Regions from separate parts of the Micromonospora globbae genome, predicted to be linked through region 2. Evidence: riboswitches for the same ligand, from Rfam matches in the RefSeq annotation. Region 2 holds a riboswitch; the other holds the start of a gene.
What was found. Region 2 has a riboswitch for ZMP and ZTP ahead of OG994_RS11320 (bifunctional 5,10-methylenetetrahydrofolate dehydrogenase/5,10-methenyltetrahydrofolate cyclohydrolase). Riboswitches for the same ligand answer to the same signal wherever they lie in the genome.
Positions count from the first base shown of each region.

Region 1: linked by a shared signal. The riboswitch ahead of OG994_RS06440 (glycine hydroxymethyltransferase) and the one ahead of OG994_RS11320 (bifunctional 5,10-methylenetetrahydrofolate dehydrogenase/5,10-methenyltetrahydrofolate cyclohydrolase) in region 2 are both predicted to bind ZMP and ZTP.

Region 1 is NZ_CP108084.1:1,457,211-1,472,113, forward strand. Features, by position in the region: gene OG994_RS06440 (glycine hydroxymethyltransferase) at 1-1,413, opposite strand, end outside; ZMP/ZTP riboswitch at 1,432-1,521, opposite strand; gene OG994_RS06445 (hemerythrin domain-containing protein) at 1,799-2,299, opposite strand; gene OG994_RS06450 (S8 family peptidase) at 2,413-3,900, opposite strand; gene OG994_RS06455 (NAD(P)H-hydrate dehydratase) at 4,049-4,918, opposite strand; gene OG994_RS06460 (histidine phosphatase family protein) at 4,902-5,633, opposite strand; gene OG994_RS06465 (hypothetical protein) at 5,762-5,992, shown strand; gene OG994_RS06470 (DNA polymerase domain-containing protein) at 6,167-7,135, shown strand; gene OG994_RS06475 (Lrp/AsnC family transcriptional regulator) at 7,151-7,657, opposite strand; gene pdhA (pyruvate dehydrogenase (acetyl-transferring) E1 component subunit alpha) at 7,763-8,926, shown strand; gene OG994_RS06485 (alpha-ketoacid dehydrogenase subunit beta) at 8,923-9,945, shown strand; gene OG994_RS06490 (dihydrolipoamide acetyltransferase family protein) at 10,102-11,469, shown strand; gene OG994_RS06495 (PQQ-dependent sugar dehydrogenase) at 11,575-13,680, opposite strand; gene OG994_RS06500 (sugar phosphate isomerase/epimerase family protein) at 13,704-14,666, opposite strand.
Region 2 is NZ_CP108084.1:2,575,060-2,589,962, reverse strand. Features, by position in the region: gene OG994_RS11390 (alkaline phosphatase PhoX) at 1-133, opposite strand, end outside; gene OG994_RS11385 (cold-shock protein) at 661-864, shown strand; gene OG994_RS11380 (YsnF/AvaK domain-containing protein) at 1,030-1,731, opposite strand; gene OG994_RS31555 (NPCBM/NEW2 domain-containing protein) at 2,341-2,565, shown strand; gene OG994_RS11375 (hypothetical protein) at 2,612-3,187, opposite strand; gene OG994_RS11370 (TetR/AcrR family transcriptional regulator) at 3,496-4,113, shown strand; gene OG994_RS11365 (formylglycine-generating enzyme family protein) at 4,293-4,943, shown strand; gene OG994_RS11360 (PucR family transcriptional regulator) at 4,980-6,014, opposite strand; gene OG994_RS11355 (alpha/beta hydrolase) at 6,110-7,000, shown strand; gene OG994_RS11350 (MBL fold metallo-hydrolase) at 7,134-7,886, shown strand; gene OG994_RS11345 (hypothetical protein) at 7,989-8,246, shown strand; gene OG994_RS11340 (glycosyltransferase family 39 protein) at 8,455-9,936, opposite strand; gene OG994_RS11335 (hypothetical protein) at 10,071-10,490, shown strand; gene OG994_RS11330 (hypothetical protein) at 10,549-11,049, opposite strand; gene OG994_RS11325 (hypothetical protein) at 11,148-11,699, opposite strand; ZMP/ZTP riboswitch at 12,005-12,084, shown strand; gene OG994_RS11320 (bifunctional 5,10-methylenetetrahydrofolate dehydrogenase/5,10-methenyltetrahydrofolate cyclohydrolase) at 12,107-12,952, shown strand; gene OG994_RS11315 (dienelactone hydrolase family protein) at 13,053-13,805, shown strand; gene hflX (GTPase HflX) at 13,894-14,903, shown strand, end outside.

The DNA of each region.
Region 1 (14,903 bases), 1.1 Mb from region 2:
GGGGAAGCCGGTCAGCAGCTCGCTGGCCTGGCGGCTGACCTTGTCGGCGACGGCCGCGTCGAGCGCGTACTTGGCCTTCGACGGGGTGCCGTCCGCGTTCGCGCCGGGGCGGGTCTGGCTCAGCACGGTGTGGATCAGCTCGGCGATCGTGTCCATCTCGGCGGTGCCGAGACCCCGCGTGGTCAGGGCCGGGGTGCCGATGCGGATGCCCGAGGTGTACCAGGCGCCGTTCGGGTCCTGCGGGACCGAGTTGCGGTTGGTGACGATGCCCGCGTCCAGCAGCGCCTGCTCGGCCTGGCGACCGGTCAGCCCGTACGAGGTGACGTCGATGATCGCCAGGTGGTTGTCCGTGCCGCCGGTGACGAGGGTGGCGCCGCGGCGGAGCAGCCCCTCGGCGAGCGCCTGCGCGTTGGCCACGATCCGCTGGGCGTAGTCGGCGAAGTCGGGGCGGCGAGCCTCGGCGAGCGCGACCGCCTTGGCGGCCATCACGTGCGGCAGCGGGCCGCCGAGCACCATGGGGCAGCCGCGGTCCACCTGCTCGGCCAGCTCCGGCTGGCAGAGCACCATGCCGCCGCGCGGGCCGCGCAGCGACTTGTGGGTGGTCGTGGTGACGATGTGCGCGTGCGGCACCGGGTCGAAGTCGCCGGTGAAGACCTTGCCGGCCACGAGGCCGGCGAAGTGGGCCATGTCCACCATGAAGGTGGCGCCCACCGAGTCGGCGATCTCCCGCATGATCCGGAAGTTGACCTTCCGGGGGTACGCCGAGTAGCCGGCTACCAGGATCAGCGGCTTGAACTCGCGGGCCGCCTCGGCGACCTTGTCGTAGTCGATGAGGCCCGTCGCCGGGTCGGTGCCGTAGCTGCGCTGGTCGAACATCTTGCCCGAGATGTTCGGGCGGAAGCCGTGGGTGAGGTGGCCGCCGGCGTCCAGCGACATGCCGAGCATCCGCTGGTTGCCCAGCTCGCGGCGCAGCGCGAACCAGTCCGCCTCGGTGAGGTCGTTGACCTGGCGCGCCTGCGCCCTCTTCAGCGCCGGGGCCTCCACCCGGTCGGCCAGCACCGCCCAGAACGCCACGAGGTTCGCGTCGATGCCCGAGTGCGGCTGGACGTACGCGTGGGCGGCGCCGAACAGTTCGCGGGCGTGCTCGGCGGCGAGCGCCTCGACGGTGTCCACGTTCTGGCAGCCGGCGTAGAAGCGGCGGCCCACCGTGCCCTCGGCGTACTTGTCGCTGAACCAGTTGCCCATGGCGAGCAGGGTGGCCGGGGAGGCGTAGTTCTCGCTGGCGATCAACTTGAGTGATTCGCGCTGGTCGGCCAGCTCGGCGGCGATGGCGTCGGCCACCCGGGGTTCGACGGCGCGGATCACCTCGAGCGCGCTGCGGAAGGCGGTGGACTCGGCGTTCGGCGACGACATGCGACCTCCTACTCACGTACGGAAGGCCCAGGCGCTCGGCATGCGTCCTCGTGACGGGGCCGCTCCCCGATGGTTCTCCATCCCCACGCGCCAGTAACGGCCCGGCCCGATCCTACCCAACCGGCCGCCGGAGGCCCGGACGACCTCGCCGGGGTTGGGCGCCGCGCGACGGGGCACACGGTAGGGCGGTGCCGGCGAACGCGGCGCCGGCCGGAGGCGGAACACGGTGCACACGGCGGTCGGCAGGATCGTGCCCGACCGGCTCACGTCGGAACAGCACCGCCGGACGGCCGAGCCCGGCTGGGCGAGCTGACCCGGCCACCGGAGCCCCCGGCACGGCGACGGGCCCGGCGGTCGCCGGGCCCGTCGGTGCCGTTCGCGGCCGTCAGGCGCGCACGGCGTCCAGGGACTTCTTGACCGCCTTCGGGTCCGACGGCTTGCGCGGCGCGTCGTCGCGAAGCTCGATCATCCGCGCGCCGATCTCCTGGAGCTGCTTGCGGCCCAGCGCGTCACGCACCTTGGGGAACCACTCCTGCTCCTCCTCCTCGACGTGGTGCAGCACGTTCTCGATGAGCACCGTCGTCTTGGCGTTGAAGTGCTCGTCCTCGGCGTCCATGGCGAACAGCTCGGCGCAGAGCACGTCCGCCACGTGGTGCTCCTCGTAGGACTCGAGGATGTCGTCCTCCAGGTCCGGCAGGAGCCGGCGGACCTCCGGGTACATCACCTCGTTCTCCAGGTAGGTGTGCACGGTGAGCGCCTCGATGATCTGCCCGACCAGCTTCTGCCGCTGGTCCGCCGGGCCCTCCTCGGCGTCCTGGAACGCCTTGAACAGGCGGCGCATCTCCTTGTGGTCCTCCTTGAGCAGGACGATGGCATCGGTGGACACCGGGTGACCTCCTAGGTGTGTCGGGTGGTCGTCCGGTACCCCGGCGGTGACGTGCGGAAACGGGTGGGGCCCGGCGCGTCGCGCCGGGCCCCACCGTCATCGGTGCGTCGTGGTCACCTCACCACGTTGTACGCGTCGACCATGCCCGCGCCGTAGAACCCGTTGCGGGCCCCGCCGGAGCACGTCGCGTCGTACAGGTGCGGGTCCGCCGCCGAGAACAGCGGCACGGGGTTGTAGACCCCCGCCGGGCAGGGCTTGGCGACCGCGGTGTTCTGCAGGAACGCGGCCAGCTGGCCGGGGTTCATGCCGGGGTGCGCGGAGACCGCCAGGGCGGCGACGCCGGCCACGTGCGGGCTGGACATCGAGGTGCCCTGCTTGTAGCCCCACCCGTTGGTGCGGGTGGCGGTGTTGAAGGTGGTGGACAGGATCGCGTCGGTGGTGGTGGACCGGGCGCCCTGGGTGCGGAACCGGGTGTCGCCACCGGGTGCCGTCACCTCGACCACACCCTGCCCGTACGAGGAGTAGTAGCTCTTCTCCCCGGTCGGGCCGACCGCCGAGACGGTCACCACGCCCGGCGCCTCGGCCGGCAGGTCGAGGCAGGCGCTGTTGATCTCACGGGTCTCCGGGGTGCCGTTGTTCGGGCTGCCCTCGTCGACCGTCTTGTGCTGCAGGTCCACGTTGGAGTTGCCGGCGGACGCCACGTTCAGCACGCCTTTGCTCGCCGAGTAGCGGATGGCCCGCTGCACGGCCTGCCACACCGGGCGCTGGCGCGCGTCGTTGCGGCAGTTGAACTCCCACGGGTCGATGTAGTAGCTGTTGTTGGTCACCTGCATGCCGTGCTCGGCGGCCCAGATGAAGCCGCAGACGGCCGCCTCCGGGAAGATGTAGCCGTCGTCGTTGACCACCTTCACGGCGGCCACCTTGACGCCCGGCGCCACGCCGGTGACGCCCACGCCGTTGACGGCGGCGGCGATGGTGCCGGCCACGTGCGTGCCGTGGTCCGACGTGGTGGGGTTCCAGGCCGCCTCGGTGGTGTCGGCGACACCACCGACGCAGGACGCGCTCTTGTCCTTGGCGATCTGGCTGGCCAGGTCGGGGTGCGTGCTGGAGATCCCGCTGTCCAACACGCCGACGACGACGTCCGGGCTGCCCGCGTTGACGGCGTGCGCCTGCGGCACCCGCATCATCGGCATGTCCCACTGCTGGGCGAAGAGCGGCTCGGCGGTGGCGTCCGCGGTGGTCCGGACGGCGTCGGCCGCCGGCACCTCCACGGTTTCGCCCTCCTCCAGGGCGGTGCCCAGGCCGGCGGTGGCGGCGACCGAGTCGACCCCGGCGCCGGCCACGGCGGTGGTGAAGCGGGGGTTCGCCGAGCGGGCCACGAGCACGCCGATCTGGTCGTAGCGGGCCACCACCGTGCCGTCGGCGGCGGCCACCCGGGCTGCCGCCCGGTCGGTCTTCGCCCCCTGCGGGGCGAGGACGAGGTAGGTGGTCTCCGGGCCGGCGGCGGAGGCGGCCGGGGCCAGCCCTCCGGTCACGGCGAGACCGATGCCGAGCGTCAACGCGGACGCCGCGGCGAGTGTCTTGCGACGGATCACCTTCACACAGACTCCCAAGGGGGCCGTACATCGCCGCTCGGGTGCCCCTGGGCAGGGGCAACCGGGCGGGAGACGGGCAGGATGCCGCCTCCGTTGGGACAGCGCCGGAGGTGGACGCGGCGTTACACCGCGGCGACGGTCGGGCGAATCCGTGTCAGACGGTGGCGATCGTGTGGGGGATCTCGTCCAGCAGCTCGCGGGCCAGGAAACCGATCCGGCCGTACCGGGGGACGAGCCGCTGACCGCTCACCGCGTGGGCGAACGCCGCCCAGCACGCGGCCTGCGCGGGCTCGGCGCCGCGCGAGAGCAGGCCGGCGAGGAGCCCGGAACGCACGTCGCCGCTGCCGGAGGTGCCCAGCCCGGCGTCGCCGCTCTCCTCGCGCCAGCCCTGCCCGTCGGGTGCGGCGATGTGCCCGTAGAGCGAGACCACCGCGTCGTGGCGGGCGGCCAACTCCGCGGCGTCGGCGTCGAGGTCGTCGCCGGGGTCGCGCCCGAGCAGGTGCCGCGCCTCGGTGAGGTTGGGGGTCAGCACCACCGGCCGGCCGGAGCCGACCAGCAGGTCCGGCTCGTGGCTGAGCGCGCCGAGGGCGTACGCGTCGAGCACGAGCGCCGTCCGCCGACCGGCCGCGTCGCGCACGAGGTGCAGCAGGCGCGCGGTCTCCTCGATCTCCTTGAGTCCCGGGCCGAGGGCGACCACGTCCGCCTCGGCGACCAGCGCGGCGAGCTGGTCGCCCGGGTCACCGGCGAGCGCGCCGTCCCTGGTCTCCGGCAATCCCACGACGAGCGCCTCGGGCACCTGGATGCTGAGCGCGGCGGCGGTGGACTCCGCGGCGGCCAGTTGCAGCACGCCGGCGCCGGCCCGCAGGGCGGCCACGCCCGCCAGCAGCACCGCGCCGGGGGTGAACCGGGACCCGCCGACCACCAGCACGGTGCCGCGGTTCTCCTTCCCGCCGGAGGGTACGGGCAACGCCCAGTCGCGCAGCAGGGCCGGGGTGATGACCCGCGGCTCAGATCGGTTCGGCACGTACCTCGTCCTCCCGTGTCGGATGGGCGCCCTGCTGGTGGAGGTGGCCGACCTCGTTGAAGCCGTCCAGGCGCAGCCGGCCGTCGTCGTCGGCCGACCAGCCGGTGATCGCGCAGTTGGCGATCACGTGCTGCCGGGTGAGCGCCATGAGCTCCGCCTCGGTCAACCCCTCGACGAGGTACCTGAGCACGAAGACCAGCGCGTCGTGGCCGAAGAGCAGCACCCGCTGCCCGGCGTGGTCACGGCGCAGGTCGCCGAGGAGCGCGCGCAACCGCAGCGCGACGTCGGTCCACGCCTCGCCGCCGGGCGGCCGGTAGTAGAACTTGCCCAGGCGGCGCCGCCGCGCCTCCTCGTCCGGGTAGCGGGCGCGTACGCCGTGCGGGGTCAGGCCGTCGAGGATGCCCAGCTCGCGGTCGCGCAACCGCTCGTCGCGGCTGAGCGGGACTCCGGTGTCCTCCAGCGCCAGCTCGGCGGTGCGGACCGCCCGCAGGTACGGCGAGGTCACCGCCACCTCCGGGCGGCGGCGCGGCGGCAGCGCGGCGAGCCAACGGCCGGTGGCGCGGGCCTGCTCCTCGCCGGTGGGGGAGAGCGGCACGTCGGCGTCGCGGTGGTCGAGGCCGATGAGTTCGGCGCCGGCGGACTCCGCGCGGGCCGCCGCCACGTTCGCCGTGCTCTCGCCGTGCCGGACGATCCAGAGCCCCGCCAGTTCCGCCATGCGGCAACCCCTACCCGCGGCCCTGCCCCGGATAACCGCCCGCCGCCCGGCCGGCGGGTGCGTGATCGCGGTGAGGCCGGGTAAGCGCCCGGCCCAGACGCAGGAAGGGGAGGTGCGCCGTGGCGACCATGACCAAGGAACAGAAGAGCCCGGTCAAGGACAAGAACTACGACCTCATCCGCACGTTGCAGATGTCGCTGGAACACGTCTACCGGATGGAGACGTACATCGCCGACGCCGAGCAGCGCGGCGACAGCGAACTGGCCGACTGGTTCCGCAAGATCCAGGACAACAACCGCCGGGCGGGTGACCAGGGCAAGCAGATGCTCATGGCCCGGATGCAGCAGGAACAGCGCTGAGGACGGGTGCGCGGGCCGGGCGGGCGGTGCGCCCGCCCGGCCGCTGACCTCCGGCCGCCGGCCCCGACGGGTGCGGCCCTGCCGCCCGGCCGTGGCGTCGGTGCCGGGCCGACGCGCCGGCGTCCGGCCTGTTCGCGTACGCGCGGGAGCCCGTCGACCGCTACGGTGTGAGGCGTGGCGGGGGCGGAGGAGATCCGGGTCGGGGAGCGGGTGGTCCGCGTCTCCAGCCCGGACAAGCCGTACTTCCCGGAGCGGGGCCTCACCAAGCTGGACGTCGTCCGCTACTTCCTGGCCGTGGGTGACGGCATCCTGCGCGCGCTGCGGGACCGGCCGACGATGCTGGAGCGCTGGCCGCGCGGCGTCTTCGAGGGCGCGAAGATCGGCACCCGGCAGGACAACCGCGGCGACGCCTTCTACCAGAAGCGGCTGCCGGCCGGCGCGCCCGACTGGGTGCGCACCGCGCACATCACCTTCCCGAGCGGACGCACCGCCGACGAGGTCGCGCCGAGCGAGCTGGCCGTGGTGATCTGGGCGGCGAACCTCGGCACGCTGCGGTTCCACCCGTGGCCGGTCTCGGCGGCCGACGTGGAGCGCCCCGACCAGCTCCGCATCGACCTCGACCCAATGCCGGGCGTGGACTTCGCCCAGGTGGTGCCGGTGGCCCACGAGGTGCGGGCGTTCCTCGCCGAGCTGGGTCTGACCGGCTACCCGAAGACCACCGGCGGCCGGGGCCTGCACGTCTACCTGTCGATCGAGCCGCGCTGGAGCTTCGGGGACTGCCGCCGGGCGGTGCTCGCGCTGGGCCGGGAGATGCAGCGCCGCCTGCCGGACCTGGTCACCACCACCTGGTGGCGGGAGCAGCGCGACCGGCCCGTCTTCGTCGACTACAACCAGATGTCCCGTGACCACACGATGGCCTCGGCGTACTCCATCCGGCCGACGCCCCGGGCGCTGGTGTCGGCGCCGCTGGACTGGGCCGAGCTGGACGACGCCCGGCCGGAGGACTTCGACGTGGTCTCCATGCCGGCCCGGTTCGCCGAGCGCGGCGATCCGCACGCCGGCCTCGACGAGAAGCGTTTCTCGCTGGAGCCCCTGCTGGAGCTGGCCGACCGGGAGGGCCTGGAGGCGCCGCCCGAGCGGTGAGCGTCCCTCCGCTCGTCACACCCAGGGGCTGCGGGCCCCGTCGAACTCCTCGAAGACCAGCCAGGTGCGGCTGCTGAGCACGCCGGGGATGCTCTGGATCCGGCCCAGTACGACGTCGCGCAACGCCGCGTTGTCCGGCGCCCGCACCAGCGCCAGCACGTCGTGGTCGCCGCCGAGCAGCGCGGCGTGCTCGATGTAGCGCACCTGCGCGAGCTGCGCGGACACCTCGCGCCAGGTGTTCTGCTCGATCGTCAGCGCGACGTACGCCGAGGTACCCAGCCCGGCCGGCTCGGGCGCCACCTGGGCCCGGAAGCCGGTGATCACCCCCTCGCGGACCAGCCGCTCGACCCGGGCGTACGCGTTGGTGCGGGAGATGTGGATCCGCTCGGCGAGGGTGCGCACCGAGGTGCGGCCGTCGCGGACCAGCTCGTCGAGGATCCTCCGGTCCACCTCGTCGAGCGGGCGGGACGAACGTCCCGCCGGCGCGGCGGGGGCCGCCTCCGTTTCGGTCTCCTGGCTCATCACAGCCCCTTCCGCGTGCCGTTCGTCCCACGTTCATGGCCGATCTTGAGCAAATCATCCGCCAGGCAGGAGCATAGGTCCACCACACGTCCAGGAGGTCCCGCCGTGACGACCACACCCCAGGCGGTCCGCAGGGCATCCCCGCGCACCCGTCGCCGGCCGGCCACCCCGGCCGACCCCGCCCGTCCGCTCCTGCCGGACGCCGAGCCGGTCCGCCTGCTCGACCCGGCCGGCACGCCGCTGCCCACCCGCGCCGACTACCCCGAGCCGCCCGCCGACATCCTGCGCGAGCTGTACCGCCGGATGGTCGTGGGCCGCCGGTTCGACGCCCAGGCCACCGCGCTCACCAAGCAGGGCCGGCTGGCCGTCTACCCCTCCTCGCGCGGCCAGGAGGCCTGCCAGGTGGGTGCGATGCTCGCCGTACGCGACACCGACTGGGTGTTCCCGACCTACCGCGAGTCGATGGCGCTGGTGTCCCGGGGCCTGGACCCGGTCGAGGTGCTGACCCTGCTGCGCGGCGACTGGCACTGCGGGTACGACCCGGCCGCCCGCCGCACCGCGCCGCAGTGCACCCCGCTCGCGACCCAGTGCGTGCACGCCGCCGGCCTCGCCTACGGGGAGGCGTACCAGGGGCGGGACACCGTGGCGCTGGCCTTCATCGGCGACGGCGCGACCAGCGAGGGCGACTTCCACGAGGGGATCAACTTCGCGGCCGTGTTCAAGGCGCCGGTGGTCTACTTCGTGCAGAACAACCGGTACGCCATCAGCGTGCCGCTGTCCCGGCAGACCGCCGCGCCGAGCCTCGCGTACAAGGGCGTCGGCTACGGCGTGCCCAGCGAGCAGGTCGACGGCAACGACCCGGTCGCCGTGCTGGCCGTGCTCACCCGCGCCGTGGCGCACGCCCGCGCCGGCAACGGGCCGTTCCTCGTCGAGGCGCACACCTACCGGATGGAGCCGCACACCAACGCCGACGACGCCACCCGCTACCGCGACGGCGCCGAGGTCGAGGCGTGGCGCGACCGGGATCCGATCAGCCGGCTCGAGACGTACCTGCGCGCCCGCGGCGAGCTGGACGACGACGCGGTCGCCGCGGTGGCCGCCGAGGCCGAGGCGTACGCGGCCGCGCTGCGCGAGCGGATGAACGCGCAGCCGACCGTCGACCCGCTCAGCCTCTTCGACCACGTGTACGCGCAGCCGACGCCGCAGCTCGTCGAGCAGCGCGAGCAGGTCCGTGCCGAGCTGGCCGCCGAGCGGGAGGGGGACGCCTGATGGCCACCACCATGGCGAAGGCCCTCAACGCCGCCCTGGCCGACGCGATGGCCGACGACGAGCGCGTGGTCGTCTTCGGCGAGGACGTCGGGCAGCTCGGCGGCGTCTTCCGGATCACCGACGGCCTCCAGACCCGCTTCGGTGACAAGCGCTGCTTCGACACCCCGCTCGCGGAGGCCGGCATCGTCGGCTTCGCGGTCGGTCTGGCCATGTCCGGGCTGCGCCCGGTGGTCGAGATGCAGTTCGACGCGTTCGCCTACCCGGCGTTCGAGCAGATCGCCTCGCACGTGGCGAAGCTGCGCAACCGCACCCGCGGGGCGCTCAGCGTGCCGATCGTCATCCGCGTGCCGTACGCCGGTGGCATCGGCGGCGTCGAGCACCACTGCGACTCCAGCGAGGCGTACTACGCGCACACCCCCGGGCTCAAGGTGGTCACGCCGGCCACCGTCGCCGACGCGTACTCGCTGCTGCGCGAGGCGATCGCCGACCCCGACCCGGTGGTCTTCATGGAGCCGAAGAAGCTCTACTTCTCCAGCGCCGACGCCGACCTGCCGGCGCGTACCGAGCCGTTCGGCCGGGCCGTCGTGCGCCGGCCCGGCCGCGACGCCACGCTCGTCGCGTACGGGCCGGCGGTGCCCGTCGCCCTGGAGGCCGCCGAGGCGGCCCGGGACGAGGGCTGGGACCTGGAGGTCGTCGACGTACGCACGATCGTGCCGTTCGACGACGAGACGGTGACGGCCTCGGTGCGCCGGACCGGCCGCTGCGTGGTGATCCAGGAGGCGCAGGGCTTCGCCGGTGTCGGGGCCGAGATCGCGGCGCGGGTGCAGGAGCGCTGCTTCCACGCCCTGCACGCCCCGGTGCTGCGGGTGTCCGGGCTGGACATCCCGTACCCGGCGCCGATGCTCGAGCACACCCACCTGCCCGGTGTGGACCGGGTGCTCGACGCCGTCGCCCGCCTCCAGTGGGACGACGAGCCGGACCCGCGCTGGCTCCTGGCGACCCAGGGCAGCGCGGCATGAGCGAGCGCAGCGAGCGAATCATGGAGCGCAGTGCGGTGGAGTCTCGTGGCGGTGCCGACCGGAGGGAGGCAGCGGCATGAGCGAGCGCAGCGAGCGAATCATGGAGCGCAGTGCGGTTGAGTCTCGTGGCGGTGCCGACCGGAGGGAGGCAGCGGCATGAGCGAGCGTGTTTTTCTGCTGCCGGACCTCGGGGAGGGGCTCACCGAGGCGGAGATCGTCGAGTGGCGGGTCGCGGTCGGCGACACGGTCACCGTGGACCAGACCGTGGTGGAGGTGGAGACCGCCAAGGCCGTCGTCGACGTGCCCTGCCCGTACGCCGGACGGGTCGTCGCGCTGCACGGCGCCCCCGGTGAGGTCCGCCCGGTCGGCCAGCCGCTCATCACGATCGCGGCGCTGGACGGCGCGGCGCCCGCGTCCGGCGACGGACCGGAGCCCGTCGGGCACGCCACCTACCGCGAGGAGGAGCGCGCGGGCTCGGGCAACGTCCTGATCGGCTACGGCACCGGGCACGGGCCGGGGCGGCGCCGTCGCCGTCCCCGGCTCGCGGTCGCCCCCGACCCGGCCCCGGCGGCCCGGCCGGCGTCCGGCCCGTCCGCCGGGACGGCGACCGTCGCCGGACCGGTCGCCGTCGCCAACGGCACCGCGACGCTGGCGCCGCTGGTCATCTCGCCGATCGTCCGTCGACTGGCCCGGGAGCACGGCCTCGACCTCGCCGGCCTGACCGGCACCGGGCCGGGCGGGGTGATCCGCCGCGCCGACGTGGAGGCCGCGGCCGCCGCCACGCCCGGCCGGCTGGCCGCGGTGCCTCAGCCGCCGGTCGCGTCAGAAGCCGAGGACGTGGTGGTCCCGCTGACCGGGGTGCGCAAGGTCATCGCCGACAAGCTGTCCCGCAGCCGCCGGGAGATCCCCGAGGTGACCATCTGGGTCGACGCGGACGCCACCGGCCTGCTGGAGACGCGTGCCGCGATCAACGCCGCGCGGCCCGAGCAGCCCGTCAGCATCCTGGCCCTGCTGGCCCGGATCTGCCTGTCCGCGCTGCGCCGCTACCCGCAGCTGAACGCGCGGGTGGACACCGAGGGCCAGCGGATCGTCCAGTCCGCGGGCGTGCACCTCGGCATCGCCGCGCAGACCGACCGGGGCCTGGTCGTCCCGGTGATCCGCGACGCGCAGCGGCTCACCACCACGGAACTCGCCGCCGAACTGGCCGACACCACGGCCGCGGCGCGGGCGGGCACCCTGCCACCGGCGCGGCTGACCGGCGGCACGTTCACGTTGAACAACTACGGGGTGTTCGGCGTCGACGGCTCCACGCCGATCATCAACCACCCGGAGGCGGCGCTGCTCGGCGTGGGGCGCATCGTGGACAAGCCGTGGGTGGTCGACGGTCAGCTCGCGGTCCGCAAGGTGGTGCAGCTCAGCCTCACCTTCGACCACCGGGTCTGTGACGGCGGGGTCGCCGGGGGCTTTCTGCGGCACGTCGCCGACTGCGTCGAGCGGCCCGCGCTGCTCATCGCCGCCGTCTGACCGGCGTACGCCACGGGGGCCGGCACCGTGTGGTGCCGGCCCCCGTCGCACGCCCGGTCGTGCCGCGGGCGGCGGCCGGGCGCATCCGACCGCCGCCGGTGACGGTCAGCCGGCGCTGCCGCCCGTCGGTGTGAGCACCACCTCGGCGGTGCCGGTCTGCGGCGGGACACCGGGCTCGGTCGGCGCGTCGGTGTACTCGGCCACGAAGACCGCGCGCAGGTTGTCGGCGCCACCGTGACCGCCGTCGAGGAAGGTGGTGATGGTGCCGCTGCACCCGGTCGCCGAGGAGAGCGGGTGGCCGTGCTCGTCGTGGCCGAGGATGTACGTCACCCGGACGCGGGCGCAGTCCACGGGCAGGTCGTCGGTCACCCGTACCTCGAAGGCGACGGTCTGCCCGAACTCGAACGGCTGCCCGGCGGTCGGCGTCACGAACTCGACGATCGGCGCCCGCGGCCCGATCAGCAGCGGCAGCGTGGCGGCGGCCGACCGGCCGGTGCGGTCGGTGACCTTCAGCGTGGGCTGGTACTGGCCGTTCGCGCGGTAGGTCCAGGTCGGGTTCGGGTCGGTGGAGTCCACCGATCCGTCGGCGTCGAAGTCCCACGCGTAGCGGAGCGGGTCACCGTCCGGGTCGACGGTGCCCGCGCTGGAGAAGTGCACCGTGAGGGGCGCCTGGCCGGCCGTCGGGTCGGCGCTGATCCGCGGGATCGGGGTGTGGTTGCCGCGCACGAAGTCGATCCGGGACAGTTGCGCGTCCGGGTTCTCGGCGAAGTAGCCGTCGCCGTACTCGAGGACGTAGAGCGCGCCGTCCGGGCCGAACTCCATGTCCATCGGGTTGTCGACGACCAGCGACGGGACCACCGGCCGGATGTCGCGCACCTCGCCCCGGCGGTCGAGGCGGAACTCCTTGATGTAGTCGCGGGTCCACTCGTAGAACAGCGGCACCCCGTCGTAGTAGGCCGGCCACTTCGTCCGCGACGTGCTGCGCCCGTCGTAGTCGTACGCGGGGCCGGCCATCGGCCCGATCCCGCCGGTGCCGAGCTGCGGGAACTCCGCCGAGGCGGCGGACGGGTACCACACCTGCGGCGCCTCGACCGGCGGGAGCCGGCGCTGACCGGTGTTGTGCGGCGAGTCGTTCACCGGGCGCCGGCAGTCGAAGTACGCACCCGGCGTGCCGGTGGCGAAGTCGTAGTCGCGGTACGGCATGGTCGGCGTGACGCAGTACGGCCAGCCGTAGTTGGCGGGCTTGTCCACGAGCATCCACCGGCCGTGGCCCGCCGGCCCCCGGTCGGGGTTCGCCGAACCGGCGTCGGGGGAGTAGTCGGCCAGGTAGACGTCGTCGGTACGTCGGTCGACGGCGAACCGGAACGGGTTGCGCAACCCCATCGCGTAGATCTCCGGGCGCGTCTTCGGCGTGCCCGGTTTGAACAGGTTGCCGGGCGGGATCGAGTAGCCGCCGCCCGGCTTGACGCGGATCCGCAGCAGCTTGCCCCGCAGGTCGTTGGTGTTGGCCGAGGTGCGCTGCGCGTCGAACGCCGGGTTGCGGTCGGCCCGCTCGTCGATCGGGGTGTAGCCGTCGGAGAAGAACGGGTTGGTGTCGTCACCGGTGGAGAGGTAGAGGTTCCCCTTGCTGTCGAACTCGATCTGCCCGCCGACGTGGCAGCAGATCCCCCGGTCGACGGGGACGTCGATGATCTTCTGCTCGGAGGCGAGGTTCAGCGTCATCCCCTCGAGCTTGAACCGGGACAGCCGGAGCACGCCGCGGAACCGTTCCCAGTCCTCCTCGGTGCCGACCAGCGGCGCGTCGCCCTCGTTGACGTCCGGGGTCGCCGGGTCGTCCACCGGCGTGTCCATGGGCGGGGAGTAGTACAGGTACACCCACTTGTTGCGGGCGAAGTCGGGGTCGATGGCGACGCCCTGGAGCCCTTCCTCGTCGTGCTCGTAGACGGGGATGTCGGCGGCGAGGGTGTTCAGGCCGGTGCGCGGGTCGTGGATGCGGACCTCGCCGGTGCGCGAGGTGTGCAGGACACGCAGGTCGGGCAGGACGGCGAGGCTCATCGGCTCGCCCGGGTAGTCGTTGAGCGTCACCTTCTGGAAGCTGGAGTCCGGCGGCGGGCCGGCGGGCGTGGGCGCGGCGGCGGCCGGCCCGGCGGGCGCGGCGAGCCCGGCCGTGACCAGCGCCAGGGCGGACAGGATGGCGGTCCTCTTCTTCACGGTGGTCCCCCGAGTCTCGGTGGTCAGTAGCGGAGCGACGCGAGGTAGTCGAAGCCGACGCGGGCGGTGTCCAGGGCGTCGGCGGGCGTACGCGGCGGGGTGCCGGCGTCGTCGCGCTCCACGATGTACTCCTCGATGCCGGCCTCCCGCTCGTGGGCGAAGATCCGCCCGAAGTCGATGAGGCCGTCGCCGAGGTCGGCGAAGCTGGCGTTGGTGTCCATGTCCTTGACGTGCACCTGGCGGATCCGGCCCCGGTTGGCCTGGATGAGGTCCACCGGGTCGCGCGCGCCGCGCCAGGCCCAGAACAGGTCGAGTTCGAAGTGGACGAGGCGGGGGTCGGTCTCGCCGGTGAGGATCTCGAAACCCGTCCGCCCGTCGGTCAGCGGGACGAACTCGAGCTGGTGGTTGTGGTAGCCGAACTGCAGGCCGGCGCGCTCGGCCATGCGGCCCGCGCGGTTCAGGTCCCGGGCCAGGGCCCGGTAGACCTGCGGGTCCCGGATCGGCTGTCCGGCCGAGTCGAGGCCGAACCACGGGTGCACGATCTTCCGGCAGCCCACGACGTTCGCGTCGGCGAGGGCGCGCTCCCAGGCGTCGGCGTCGAAGGGCTGCGGGATCCCGGTGTGACCCGAGGTGGCCCGCAGGCCGGCCGCGTCCAGCGCGGCCCGGAACTGGGCCGCCGTCCGGCCGACGAAGCCGGCGTGCTCGACCCGCCGGTAACCGATGCGCCGGAGCGCGGCGAGCGTGCCGGGCAGGTCGGCGGCGAGCTGGTCGCGCAGGGTGTAGAGCTGGATGCTGATCCGGTCCAGCGGCACCCGTCGCCGGCCCCGGCCGTGGCTCGATCCACCCGAGGCGGACGCGGCCGAGGCGCCGAACAGCCCGGCGGCGCCGACCGCCGCGGCCGAGACGGTCGCCGCGCGAAGCACCCCGCGCCGGCTGACCGGCTCGGACGCCTCGGGTGGCTCCGACCGCCGTGTGCTCTGCTCCATGGTGGTGTCCCTCCCTGCCGGACCGTGCCGTCCGGCGGTTCCGGGTCGACCCGCTGCCGCGGCCGGGCACGCCGGACCGGCCGGAGGGGGCCTCCGGCGGACGCCGCGGTCGGCGTGCGGGTAGGGGACGGGCCCACACGGGGCGCGCCACTGGCGGCAAGCGGGCAGCGGATCGACCGATGGGCAAGTTTCTATCTGGCTCGACACCGTACCGTTGTCGACGGTCGAGCGCAAAGG
Region 2 (14,903 bases):
CGCCGACCGCCATGTCCGCGCTGACCAGGGCGCCGACGGTGCCGGCGAAGGTCACCGCGACGCCGGCGGCGCCGGCACGGGTGAGAAGCTCCCGGCGGGAGAGCGTCGCTGGGCTGTCGTCAGATGGGGTCATGAAACTTCCCTTCAACGAAGTCCTTCCATCTGCCACTAAACACCAGCCGCACGCTCGGAGGATAGATGCTGTTCACTTGTTGTTTCACCGATGGCCATCTTTGCGCGACGTCATCCGTTGAGCCGGTGCGGGTCGCGCTACCACCAGCCGGTGGCGCCGAGTGTGGACGCGAGCGCCCCGCCGACGAGCCCGCCGAGTGGGACGGCTACCCAGGCCGCCGCTCGCGCCGAGAACACGCGCGCAGGCCGGCCGGGTGCTCTACCGCTGAGGCGTCGCAGCGAGCGACGTTGCGCCTCGCGGTGCGGTGCGGTGACGACGACTGCCCACTTGGGGCGGCGAACGCCGGATACTGTGTTATGGTTGCCCAGTTGCAGTTTTGATTTCCGTAGACGTCTCGGCGCCTGATGGGTCAACCAAAACCCGTCCAGGTGCCTTTTTCGTTTCGTGTCGCTTCCGACGCGGGTGATCAACGCGGCGGCGCGCGAGTCCGCACAGTGCGGTCTCCATCAGCCTGCGGAGGAGCAGACATGGCTACAGGTACCGTGAAGTGGTTCAACGGCGACAAGGGATTCGGCTTCATCACCCCGGACGGCGGCGGCGCGGACGTCTTCGCCCATTTCTCGGCGATTTCGGCGAGCGGCTTCCGGAGTCTCGATGAGAACCAGCGGGTGGAGTTCGACATCACCCAGGGCCCGAAGGGCCCGCAGGCGTCGGACATCCGCTCGCTCTGATCCACGCTTCGCCGAACGGCGGCCCGACTGGTTCAGCGGGCCGCCGTTCGGCGTATCGTCCGTCATTTCCTTAGTTCCCGAGCAGTACCAATGCGGTACGGGGCGTGGGCGGGCAGATGATGACCATCCACCCGCCCACGGCACCCCGTCAGAGGACCCGGACTCTTACCGCCGGCGGCGGCTGGCCTCGGGGATGTTCGCCTCGATCTCCTCGTGACGGACCTGCTCGTCAATCGGCTGGTCCTCGACCACCTCGTTCTTGGCGAGGTGGACACGCTCGACCGGCACCCGGTCCTTGGCCACCACGGGACGTTCGGCGCGGAGCTGCATTTCCTGCTCGGCCTCGCCCATCTCGGCGCGAACGTTACGCGCGTCAGCCGCGTTGATCGGCTCGCGCTCGACGTACACCTCGTCGTGCTCGACCGGTACGGTGGTGTGCACGTTCTCGGTGACCACATGCTTGCGCAGTACCGCCTTGCCAGCAGGCTGGCTCTCCGTGCCCACCCGGAGCCGCTCCTCGGAGCGGATCAGTTCCTCGCGGCTCTCCGGGGCCTGATGCGGCTGCATCCGGTAGTACGTATACAACTGGGCGGTCTGCTCCGCGTTCAGCGGCGTAGTCGTGCCGCGCGGCACGGCCGGGGCGTTCTGAACGGTTGCCTTGTCGTAGGCGACCTTCAGCCGTCCGCCCTGCATCTGTGCGTTGGCCAGCGGAGCCATCGGCTCCTGACCGCCACCAGTCTGCACGCTGACCCAGGCCGGGTCGCCCGCAGTGGCCCAAACCTGGCCGACGCTGCCGATCTTGGCACCCGACTGGTCCTGGACGTCCTGATCAAACAGCGAACGCACCTGCTGTTCAGTGAATCGCATGGGTCGTCCTCATCTCGCGTGTAACCTCCGCGTACCCGAGGCGTCCCCGGCCATTCGTCGATCCGGGAGCCCGCAGGGGTTGCCATACGAGTGCACCGACAGGCCCAGCTCTTCTCCTCGCTGGACGGTAACGGGACGTTCCCGCCCACGCCCAGGGTGAGCACTGTGGCGACCTTGACGTTCGTCACGATAATTCGGATGTGCCGACCCAGCGGAAGCGTCTCCTGTCGAATCCGACGATCATCGGCGCGGTGATCGCGGCCTCGGCGACAGTCCTCGCCGCAGCCGTTCCCGTCGTGATCGAGCTCTCCAAGAACCGTCCAGCCGCTGATCCCCCGACCATGCCCGCGGCCACCGCCCCGGCGGTCGCCACAGAGACGGCGACGGCGCCGACAGTCAGCCCCACTCCCTCCCACACGGCAGAGACCGGGCACCAGTCACTGGTCAGCATGCCGGAGACAGACGACCTCGAAGGCTGGACGCAAGAGCCGCAACTGGTGGCCGGTCAAACGCGGGATGTCGTTCTCGCCGCCTCTCCCTGCTGGCTCAACGACGACTTCACCGCCACGTTCGTGGTGAGCCGACGCTTCTCGACCCCTCAGGGCGAGTGTGGGCATCGCGGACGACTCCCCGGTGGCGTTGCCGCTCCTGTTCACCGTCCTGGCCGATGGCAAAGCCGTCTTCACCGCCAAGGTCGGACTCGGGAAGGTGCGGCCCGTCAACGTCGACATCAGCACGGCGACACAAGTGTCCCTCCGGGTCAGCACCACGAGCACCAATCAGTGCCATGGAGGCACCACCGGAGTCTGGATAGCACCCGAGGTGCGGCACTGATCCCGTCGACGATCAGGACCACCGGAACGCCCGGCCTGTTCTGCGGTCAGCCGGGCGTGTCCGCGCGGCTCGCCTTCGCCGCGCGGCCGAGGCGGAGGGCCGAGATGAGGAAGAAGATGGCGCCGGGGATGGCGTAGCCGATCGCGTTGGTCAGTGCCGGGTCGTCCGCGGAGGCGGCCGCGACGAACGACCCGCCGGCGAGCACGGAGAGCCCACCGCTGATGATCATCGGCCACTGGCCGCCCATCGCGCGGCGGGTGACGCCCACGACCAGCTGCACCAGCCCGGCCACGACCGCCCAGGCGCCCCACACCCGCAGCATCGCCGGGATGCCGGACGTGCCGGCGACGGCCAGGCCGATCGCGGCGAGCAGGCTGACCGCGATGTTCACGTACAGCAGGGTGGGTGATCCGGTGGCGCGCGAGGCGCGGGCGTCGACGACGGCCGCGGCGACGTCGAACAGCGGGTAGATCACGAAGAGGGTGACGGCGAGAGCGTCGAGGTCGCCGGCGATCGCAAACGTGACGCCGGCCCAGACGATGGCGAAGGCGAAGCGGACGACGTACAGCCGCCGCAGGGCGGACGCCGTCGTCGAGATACCGGGTGCGGCAAGGGTGGTCATGGTCATCCTTTCGGTGGGCCCTGAGGGGACCGCGAGGGGCTGCCGCAGGGACAGCCGCAGTAGAACGAACGTTCTGTCTCGCGCTGACGGTAGGGGGCCGTGCGCCGCCATGTCAAGACAGAACGTTCTACCTACTCGTCGGTTGGTCGGCCGCCCGCTGCCGGCCCCGCACCCGGACCGCCCGTGGGCCGAGGCGCGGCACGCTCGCGCCGCTCCCGGCGGCGGGCGGGCTCGTTCATGAAGACGGCGGCATGCGGTGCCGGTCGTCGCCCTCAGGGACCGAACGTTCTGTCCACTACCATGGGTTCATGGCACGTAGCGAAACGGGCGTCCGGCCGTCCGAGGCGCGACAGCGGCTCCTCGACACGGCGACCAGGATCTTCTACGGGGAGGGAATCCACTCGGTCGGCGTCGATCGGATCATCGCCGAGGCGAAGGTGACCCGGGCCACGTTCTACCGGCACTTCCCGGGCAAGGAAGACCTCGTTGTCGCGTACCTGCAGACGGCCGATCAGGCCATCCGCGACCAACTGGACGTGGCCGTCGCCGCCGGCCTTCCCGCGCCCGAAGCCCTCCGGGCCGTCGCGGAGTCGATCGCGCGGGACATCCAGTCCGCCGGATTCCGCGGCTGCGCGTTCCTCAACGCCGTGGCGGAGTATCCCGACCCTGACCACCCCGTGCACCAGGCCGTCCTCGCGCACCGGCAGTGGTTCCTGGACACGATCCAGGCCCTGCTGGCACGCATCGAGGAGACCGAGGCCGAGTCCGCCGCGCGGCACTTCGTCATGCTCCGCGACGGCGCCATGGCGGCCGGCTGCCTCTTCGACCCGGTGCTGATCTCCGAGACCTTCCTGCGCGCCGTCGAGGAACTCGTCCGCACCCACGCCGCACGCCGGCCATCCCGGACCGCATCCCAGAACTCCTGACGTCCGAGCTCCGGGGCTGGCGAGAGGTGCTGCCGTGGGAGACGTGGCGGTAGATCCTTCGTGAAGCGGGTCAAGCCGGTCACGCCGACGTCAGTACGCCGCGCGTGGACCGGACGCCGGGGCATCGGGACGGCCTCGCCTAGGATCAGCTCATCGTGGACGCGGGCGCGGAGAGTGTGATGGTTGCTGTCGCGCCGGGGCAGGTGATCCTGTCGGACCGGCGGACGCAGCGCACGTGGTCGGTGGAGGTCGAGCCTTTCCAGATCGGCGCGTTTCCGGTCACCCAGGCGGAGTACGCCATGGTTCTCGGCGAGCGTCCGAGCGCGGTTCGCGGGGATCGGTTGCCGGTCGAGGGAGTCTCGTGGTGGGACGCCGTCCGGTTCTGTAACGCCCTGTCCCGACGGGAAGGGCTGGTGCCGGCCTACCAACTCGATAGCGACGGTGAGGGCATCGAATGGGATCGGTCCGCTGACGGGTACCGGCTGCCGACCGAGGCTGAGTGGGAGTACGCGTGCCGCGCCGGCACGACCGGCCCGCGATACGGACCGCTGGACGAGGTCGCGTGGTACCGCGCCAACTCTGGCGGGCGCGTCCACAAGGTCGGTGGCCGGCAGCCGAACGCCTGGGGCCTGTACGACATGCTGGGAAACGTGTGGGACTGGTGCTGGGACGTCTACGACGCCGAGGTCTACGGCACCTACCGGGTACTCCGCGGCGGCGGTTGGTTCGATGAGCACTGGAGTTGCCGCGCGTCCGTGCGCCGTCGCAGCCATCCGGCCTACCGCGTCGATGACGTGGGGTTCCGCCTCGCCCGTTCCGCTCCGCACTGAGGGGGCCGCTCTCAGCGGAACAGCCTCTGCTTCACGTCAGCCGTCGAGCAGCCGCCATACGGTGAGGGCGAGCCGCGCCCGCATCAGTCCGGTGGGCTCGGTGAGGTCGATGCCGAGGGTCTTCGCGATCTGGTCGACGCGGCGGGCCACGCTGCTGTGGTGCAGGTGGAGACGCTCGGCGGCGCCGCGAAGGGAGCCGGTGGTGCAATAGGCGTCCAGGGTCTCCAGGTCTTCCGGGTGGCCGGCCATTCGGGCGATCGCGGCCACGTCGGCGTTGTCGCGCGCGGCGTCCTGACGTATTTCGGCCAGCAGCGTCAGCGCGCCCAGATCGTCGTGATGGACGATCGGTTGGCGTGGGGTGGTGAAACGCAGAGCGGTACGGGCTTGGAGCCAGGAACGGTCAGGGCGGTCGACGGCGCCGATGCCCGCGCGCACGCCCGCCGGAAATCGTGCCGGGTCCACGTTGCCCGCCAGGATCACGCCGACGTCGGCGAGTGGTGCCGCCTTGACCAGGCGGGCCGGGCAGATCAGGCTGCCAACCTGGTCGAGCGGAAGCCGTGACCGTACGGCCACGACGCGGACGGGCAGGTCGGCGGGGAAGCCCAGCAGCCGCATCGCCCGGGCTCTGGCCGCTTCGTCGCTGTCGGCGCTGATGACCAGTTCGACCAGTGCGGGGTCGGCCATGGTGGTGTGCGCCGGGCCGTATCGCTCGAGGACCGCCGCGACGGCGATGGCGAGCCGCTCCAGCAGCGCTTCGTCGAGCAGGCTCGGCGGCCCGGGGCGTTCCAGCCATACCGTGCCGATCTCTTCCTCGTCGAGGATGATCGGCCCTTCGCTGGACGCCGGTGACGGCGGGCCGGACGCCTTCCTGCCGTCAGGCGTCACGCGAATCACCCGCCCGGTGCCGGTCAGTCGGATCCCGACCACGCACTCGGCCAGGCCCGCCGAGGCCCGGGCGAGCGCCGGCAGATCCACCCGCCGACGCATCAGCGTGTCGTAGAACATCACGACGCGGATCGCGCCGCCGAGATGCGGATCCAGTCCCGACAGTCGTTCCACCAACGCTTCCATGACGCAAGCGTAGGCGCCAATCGGTGCGCGATTCGCGGCGAACGCCCGACGGATGGCGGGTGATCCGGCAGGGGAGGGCCGTGAGGATGGATCGCATGGATCCCGAGCTGGAAGCATTCATCCCGCTACTGCCGTCCGTCGACCTGACCGACCCGGTCGCCGCCCGCGAGGCGCTCGCCAGAGCCGCGATGAGGCCGATGCCGGACACCGTGGGGATCGAGGTGGTGGACCGCACGGTGCCCGCCGCTCCTGACGTGCCGATTCGCATCTACCGCCCCGCCCGGGCGCAGGGCGCCGTCGTCTGGCTGCACGGCGGCGGAGGCGTCTTCGGCAGCCTGGACACCGAGCACACGCAAGCCCTCCGGATCGCCGAGGGCTCCGGCGCGGTGGTGATCTCGGTGGGCTACCGCCTGGCGCCAGAGAATCCGTTCCCGGCCGCCTTCGACGACGCCTACGCGGTGCTCGCGTGGACGGCCGCACACGCCGCCGAGCTCGGTGTCGACCCAGAACGAATCGCGGTCGGCGGCCACAGCGCCGGCGCGGCGCTCGCGGCCGGGCTGGCGATGCGGGCCCGCGAGGAGCAGGGCCCTCCGATCCGCTTCCAACTGCTCAACCAGCCGATGCTCGACGACCGGCAGCAGACCTGGTCGCAGCAGACCTTCACCGACACACCCTGGATGAGCCGCGACAAGATCGCCGCAGTGTGGCGGCACTACCTGGGCTCCGCGCCCGCCACGCCCTACGCCGCTCCGGCGCGGGCCACCGACCTGTCCGGCCTGCCGTCCGCCTACATCGCCACGGCCGAGTTCGACCCGCTGCGTGACGAAGCCATCGAGTACGCGCTGCGCCTGCTGCAGGCAGGTGTCTCGGTCGAGCTGCACCAGTGGCCTGGCACCTTCCACGGGTCGCAGGCCCTTCCCGCCGAGGTGTCGCAGCGGCAGCTCGCCGAACTGGGCACCGTGCTGCGCCGCGCTCTGGCGACGTGATCGGCCGGGCCGGGCCGGCCTCGCTGAGTTCTGGAGACCGCGCCGGTCAGTTCTGTGTCGTCCCGGGCCATCCACGGGCCATGAACCGTGCCACCACCACACCACGCCGCTGGCGGTCTGGCAGTCTGTGCCGATGCGACAGGTCACCGTGCTCGGCAGTTGTGGCGCCTTTCCCGAGCCGGGCCGTGCCTGTAGCGGTTTCGCGGTGGACTGGGACGGCTACCGCCTGGTGCTCGACCTGGGCTACGCCACGCTGCCGCGGTTGCTCCGGCACTGGCCCGATGGTGCGGTGGACGCGGTGGTCATCACTCACGAGCATCCCGACCACTGCATCGACCTGCACGGGCTGTTCCGTATGCGGTTCTACGGTGAGTCTTCGGGACCACGGCTGCCGTTGTACTGCCCGCCAGGCGTGCTCGACCGGATCGGCGGCTTGGAGCCCGACGTCGATCTGCATGCGGTCTTCGACCTGCGCCCGCTGCCGGGTAGCTACCGGGTCGGGCCGTTCGACCTCACCGGACTGTCACTGCCGCACTACGTGCCCAACGCGGGCATCCGCCTACAGGCCGACAAGATGGCGTTGGCCTACTCCGGGGACACCGGCCCGACCCCGGCTCTCGCGGAACTGGGCCGTGACGCCGACCTGTTCATCGTCGAGGCCACCGACCGCGACGGCGAGACAAGTCGCCCCACACGCAATCTCATGACCTCCACCGAGGCCGGTCTCTGGGCTCGGCGGGCCGGCGCCCGCCGACTCATGCTCACCCACTTCTGGCCCGGCAACGACCGGGCAGCGGCAGTGGCCGCGGCGCAGGTGGAGTTCGACGGTCCGGTGCTGGCGGCCGAAGAAGACCTCACCCTCGAACTGGGGAGGCCAGATCGCTGACCGCCTCGCGACGGCGCGCCCGAACGGCCGGGGCAGTGGTGGGCAGCGGCGAAACCCGAGGTGTCACGGCGTCGAAGTCCACGGTGCGGCCATGTTCCGTAGGTGGGTGGCCCCCCGTCGTACAGCCGGGTCCGGGTCTTCGCCGAGTTCGTCGCAGAGGTCGCGGAACTCGGCGACCGGGCCGTCGGGCAGGAGGTGCTGTGTGACCGCGTCGTGCAGGTGATCGGCGTACTCGCTGTCATGTGCGGCGGCGAGAGCGCGGGCGATGACGCGCAGGCCGTGCACGTCGTGGCGTTGCAGCAGCGCTCGGCTGGTGGCGTCGGTGACGGCGGTGTCGTGGCGGTCGAGGACCAGGCGTAGCAGGACCTCGCCGACGTCGCCACGGTGTGCCCAACCAGCCAGGTCGCGGCCCGCCTGCGCGCGCACCTGCCAGTCCGGGGAGGAGGCAGCGGCGGTCACTACAGCGAGGTCAGCATCGGGAAGCGGCACAGGGGTCAGGCTCTCATGGTGTCGATCGGATGCGGGCCAGCCCTGAACCTGACGCGCCTGATGGCCGTGCCGCAACGGCTCACGCCGGGCGGCCCGCGTCGTAACGCGCCACCAGCAGTACCGCGCGTCCGGCCTGGAACGTGTGGGTCTGCCGCACCTCGTAACGCTCGCTGATGTACGTGATCTTCGGGCCGGGCGCGGACAGCGGATCCTGCGGCGTACCGAAGACTCCGGCGGCCGGGCCGATGAGCCAGATGCGGCGGGCGCCGGCCAGCTTTCCACGGATGTCTCCGAACTCGGTCGCCTCCAACGTCCCGTTGGCGGCCGCCGTCCGCCGCACCAGGACGTCCGGCGGCTGCGCGGTACGCGACCACTCCAACTCGCCGAGGTAGTGGGTGAGCGTCGGCCGCATCGACCAGGCGTAGTCGGTGTAGACGATCACATCACCGGCGGCCGCGTTCTCGTGGATGGCGGCGGCCATGGTGCGGGTGTTCGGCGCGTTGCGCGTCTGCCGGAGCGAGATCTGCGCGGGCAGCGAGAGGAACGCCAGCGCCCCGACGATCGTCACGGCACGCACGAGCCGTGACACGCCGGCCGCCGGTACCCGTTCAGCGGTGATGGTGGCGGCGGCCAGGACCGCCGTGGGCGCGAGAAGGAAGATGCCGTAACGGGGCACCCACACCGGAGCGACCAGCGAGACCCCGATGACCGCGACGACCGGCACCGCGGCGAGGGCGACGAGTTCGGCGTATCTGCGCGCGGGCAGGGCGGCGTACGCGGTGACCGCGAGCCCCACCAGCACGTACCCCACGGCCGCGCTGAACGTGATGTCACCCGGCAGCGCGACGACCGTCTTCCAGGTGGGTGTCGCCACCCAGTGGAGTTGGCCGGACCGCTGGCCCTTGCCCCACCACACGAGCGGCGCCACGACCACCAGCGCGGCGCCGATCGCGGGAATCGCCGGCCAGAGCGTGCGGTCGCGTTCCTTCCACCACGTCATCGCCAGAATCACCACATGTGCGCCGAGCACCGAGAGCGCGACCAGATGGAAGACCCCGGTGAGGGCCAGGCACAGGCCGTATGCCGTCCAACGCCACCAGGCGGGTGCCCGTACGGCCGTCAGCAACAGCAGGGACGACAGGGTCGCGAACAGGAACGCGAACGCGTACGGCCGCGCCGTCTGGGCGAACGACACCAGGCTGGGCACCGCCGAACAGATGAGGCCCGCCACGACCCCGGCTGCCTGCCCCGCCGCGCGCCGGCCCAGCTCTGCGGTCACCCCGGCGCCCGCCGCCATCGCCAGGAGCGAGGGCAGGCGCAGGACCACATCGGACTCCCCGAAGATCCTGACCATGCCCCCGAGCACCAGATAGAAGGGAGCGATGACCGCGTCCTTGTGGGCGGCCAGGTGGACAAGGTCACCCGGCGACCGGGTCGCGGCGGAGAGCGTGGCGCCCTCGTCCCAACTCAACGGCACACTGGTCAACGACGTCCCGGCAACCGCGAGCATGACGACGAAGCCGACGCCGAACGGAACGAGCACGCTCTTGCTGCGGCTCACGACATCTCCTACCCCCGTAGGTGCAGCGGTAGGCTAGCCGGCGTCCGCCGTCGATGTGGACCCGTACCTGCGGGCCCGACGCTCACGCCGCTGTCCGACCGGCGGCCGGGACGTGCCGGGGAGGGCGGAGGGCCATGGGTACGCCATCAGCACGCAACGTCGACCAGGCGGCGCTCCTGGGTGTCGCGCTCGCGGCCACGGTGAGCATCAGCGCCGCCGAAGGCCCGTGGGAACCCATCGAGACGGTCGTCGGGCTCGTGCTGATTTCGGTGGTGGCGGCGTACTACGACTTCTCGACATCGCTGCGGGAATGGTCGTGGGCCCGGTCCACAGCTCTGGCCTCGGTGATCGCCCTCTGCTGGTGCCTGACCGTGGCGTGGCCGCTTCAGAGCGTCGGCCTCAACCCGTACTGGTGGTTGCCGATCGTGTGGATCCTCACGGCGGGGGCCGTCCTCGGGTGGCTGCGGAGGCGGCGACACGGTCGCCGGTCGAGGCCATCGGTCCCACCGGTCGGCGTAGGGCAGGCTGAGAAGCCGAGACGATCTGGCGACTGACGAACAGGACGGGCCGCGGTCGACCAACCGCAGCCCGTCCACCCGTGCGGATCCACAGCTACATCTTTTGAATCTGGTAAGCCACCGCGGCCTGAGCGTTGCCGGCCGGGATGATCAGGACGGACGAGTTCTTCGCATCGGCCGCCAGGTGGAGATCAACCGTACCGGTGGTGACCGTGGGGGAGCACGGGGGGAGTTCCGTGATGCCCGATTCCCCGCCTATGCGGAAGTGCGCGAACACCGTGCCTTCTCCGACGCAGTACACCACCAGTCGATAGTTGCCCGCCTCCCATTCGTCACGCCCCTCGTCACGGATAACCATGGCCATGAGCCTGGAGTCCTGGATCGTCGCCGTCGGGCGGGCGCTGATGGCGACGACCGTGTTGGCCACCTTCGTGTTGGCTCTGTCGGCCGCCAGTAGATGGCGCGGGATCTCCGGCGAGAGGCTCGGGGAGGCGGGTGCGGAGACCGATGCGGAGGGCGCGGCGTCGTCGCTCGGACTGTCCGGCGCGGGCGTACACGCGGTCATGACGAGCGGGACGCACAAGATGGCGCACACCGCTGCGTTGGTGGTCGGGGTCTTGATGTCTACCTCCGCTCTCCGTGGCACCCGGTTGCCGAGGATCGGCGACCGGGTGCCACACGTCGACCCTCCGATCAGGAAGATGTCTCCCAGTACCGGTAACCCCAGGAAAGTGCACTGGGCATTCTGGTGACCGTTCCCGTCACGCTGTCGGTCTTGACGCAGTTCGAGTTCATGTAGTACTTCTCGACGCCCATCCGCCAACCCCAGTTTCCGAACTGGAGGTTGCCGTACTTCCCTGAGCTGATGGTCCGGGAATATGTGTAGCTCTGCGCCAACGACGATGTGACGGAGGCGTTGATGCCGAACGTGCCCTCGGCCGAGAGCACGACTGCGCTCGCGCTCACGGATATCCCGCTGGAGACAGCGAAGGTCGTCGACAGGTTGTACTGGATCGAGGCACCCACCGTGCCTCCCGGACCGGACTTGAAGTGGATTCCAGCGGGAATGTGCAGATCCTGCTTGGAGAAGGTGCGGTAGTGCCAACCCATGTCGACACAGGCCATGGGCGTGACGGGTCCCTCCGCTCGGGCGGATTCGACCGCCACGAGGGTCGCGCCGACGCCCAGGACCGCAGCCAGGGTCGACCTGGTGAAGCGACCACGCCGAGCGCGGTGGATTAGCATGGAACGAGTTCTCACATGTCCTCCTGCCAGGGGGATGGGAACGTGGTGCCCCGCGGGGTGCAGACCCGCGGGGCACCGTCCGAGTGGCGCAACGATACGGTCCCGCGCCTGTGCGCGGGGGAGGATCAACCGCGTCAGGAGCGTCCGACGCACCGTAAGTGATCAAGAAAGTCCGGAATGATCCTCCGTCGTATCCACTGACCGTCATGAATTGACGGAAGGTGAAGATCACGAATTGATCACGGTCTTGGTGCGGGAGACCGCCCCACGTGCGACGCGCGGACGGGCGACCGGGTGTTGATAATCTGTGACCGCGCGACTGGCGAGGGTGGGTCACCACCGGGGAGCGCTGTCAGCGGGAGCATCGTCCGCCTGGGTGCTCCTCACCACGAGGTGAGGAGCCGAGCATGACCGCGACCCTGATGGACGGGCGGGCGCTGTCCCGTCAGCTGCTCGACGCCACGGCGGAACGCGCCACCGCGTTCCAGCTCGCGCACGGGCGCCGGCCCTGTCTGGCCACGGTCCTGGTGGGGGACGACCCCGCCTCCCACACGTACGTCCGGATGAAGGTCAACCGCTGCGCGGAGGTGGGGATCGAGTCGCGCCGCGTGGACCTGCCGGCGTCGACCGCCACCGAGGAACTGGTGGGGCTGCTGCGGGACCTGTCCGCCGATCCGCGGGTCGACGGCATCCTGTTGCAGCACCCGGTGCCGGCACAGATCGACGAGCGGGCCGCGTTCGAGGCCATCCCGGCCGGGAAGGACGTCGACGGGGTGACCGGCGCGTCGTTCGCCGCCATGGCCTTCGGCGACCCCGGCTTCGCCTCCTGCACGCCCGGCGGGATCATGCGGCTGCTGGACGCGTACGAGGTGCCGCTGCGCGGGCGCCGGGCGGTCGTCGTGGGGCGCAGCGCGATCCTCGGCAAGCCGGTGGGCATGCTGCTGCTGGGGCGCGACGCCACGGTGACGTACTGCCACTCCCGCACCGTCGACCTCGCCGCCCACGTCCGTGAGGCCGACGTGGTGGTGGCCGCGGTCGGCGTGCCGGAACTGGTCCGCGGCGAATGGATCAAGCCGGGGGCCGTGGTGGTCGACGCCGGCTACAACCCGGGCAACGTGGGGGACGTCGAGTTCGACGCCGCGGCCGCCCGGGCGGGACTCATCACCCCCGTCCCCGGCGGCGTCGGGCCGATGACCATCGCCGTGCTGCTGTCGCAGACCGTCGACGCCGCCGAGCGGCACGCTCAGGGGTGACCGGCGGCCCCCGGGCGTGGGGGCGGCCGGTCCGCCGCGCGGGGTGACGACCCGCGGAGTAGCGTCGTCCGTCGGAGCCAGTCACGCGGGGAGGGCAATGGTGCGGACGACGACGGTGGACGTCAGGACCGGCGACGGGGTCGCGGACGCGTACCTCGTACGCCCCGACGGGGAGGGGCCGTTCCCGGCGGTGCTCGTCTTCATGGACGCGTTCGGTCTGCGGCCCCGGCTGGCGGAGATGGCCGAGCACATCGCCGCCCGGGGCCACGTGGTGCTGGTCCCCAACCTGTTCTACCGCGCCGGCCGGTCGCCGCTGTTCGACCTGTCCCTGCTGGGCGACCCCGGGCAGCGCGGCGCCATCTTCGCCCGGATCGGGCCGCACATGGCGGCGCTGACCCCCGAGGTCGTCGCCCGGGACGCGGCGGCGTACCTGGACTTCCTGGCCGCACTCGACGGGGTCGCGCCGGGGCCGGTCGCCGTCGTCGGGTACTGCATGGGCGGGATGAACGCGCTGCGGGCCATCGAGGCCCACCCGCAGCGGATCGCGGCGCTGGCCAGCTTCCACGCCGGCCGGGTGGTCACCGACGCTCCCGACAGCCCGCACCTGGGGGTCGGTTCGGTCACCGGCGAGCTGTACTTCGCGCACGCCGACCACGACCGGTCGATGACCGCCGAGCAGATCGCCACGCTCGAGCGGACCCTCGACGCCGCCGGCGTCCGGTACCGGTCCGAGGTGTACGAGGGCGCGCCGCACGGGTTCACCATGGCCGACACGGCCGAGTACGACGAGAAGGCCACACAGCGGCACTGGGCCGCGATGTTCGACCTGCTGGACCGCACGTTCGGCCGCTGAGCCGCCGGTCCGGCGACCGCCGTCGGGCATGGTGACCGCCTGGCCGGGTAGCACGCCTCGTCCGCCGGTGACGAGGTGAGGTGACGGAGTGGCCGGAACGTGGTTGCTGGGCACGGGAGTGGGCGAACCGGGACGTCGGCCCACGGCGCTGCTGGCCGGGGTACGCGAGGAGGAGGCCGGCGACACCGGGTCGGGCACCGCGACGTCGCTGGAGGAGCTGCGGAGGCTCGCCGACACCGACGGGCTCGACGTGGCCGACGCCGTGGTGCAGAACCGGCCCCGGCCGGACCCGGCGACCTATCTCGGCTCCGGCAAGGTCGACGAGCTGGCCGCGCTGGCCGAGCGCACCGGCGCCGAGGTGGTCATCGCCGACGGCGAGCTGTCGCCCGGGCAGATCCGCAACCTGGAGGAACGGGTCGGGGTGCGCGTCGTGGACCGGACGGCACTGATCCTGGACATCTTCGCCGAACACGCCCGCACCGGTGAGGGCCGGCTCCAGGTGGAACTGGCGCAGATCGCGTACCAGCTGCCACGGTTGCGCGGCGACGGCCGGTCGCTGTCGCGGGTCGGTGGCGGCCGCATGGCCGGCGGCGCCGGCATGGGCGTACGCGGACCCGGTGAGATGCGGCTGGAGACGCAGCGCCGGCGGCTGCGGCAGCGGGCGACGCGGCTGCGCCGCAACGCCGCGGAATTGTCCCGGCGGCGGGAGCGGACCCGCAACCGGCGCTCCCGCAACCAGGTGCCCTCGGTGTCGATCACCGGCTACACCAACGCCGGCAAGTCCGCCCTGCTCAACCGGCTGACCGGGGCGGACGCCCAGGTCCAGGACGTGCTGTTCGCGACCCTCGACCCGACCGTGCGGCGGTTGACCGCCGGCGGGCTGACCTTCACGGTCACCGACACGGTCGGCTTCGTGCGGCACCTGCCGCACCAACTGGTGGACGCGTTCCGCTCCACGCTGGAGGAGGTCACCGGCAGCGACCTGGCGCTGCACGTGGTCGACGCGTCCGCGCCCGACGCGCTGGACCAGATCACCACCGTGCACGGGGTGCTGCACGAGATCGGCGCGGGCGACGTGCCCGAGCTGCTCGTCCTCAA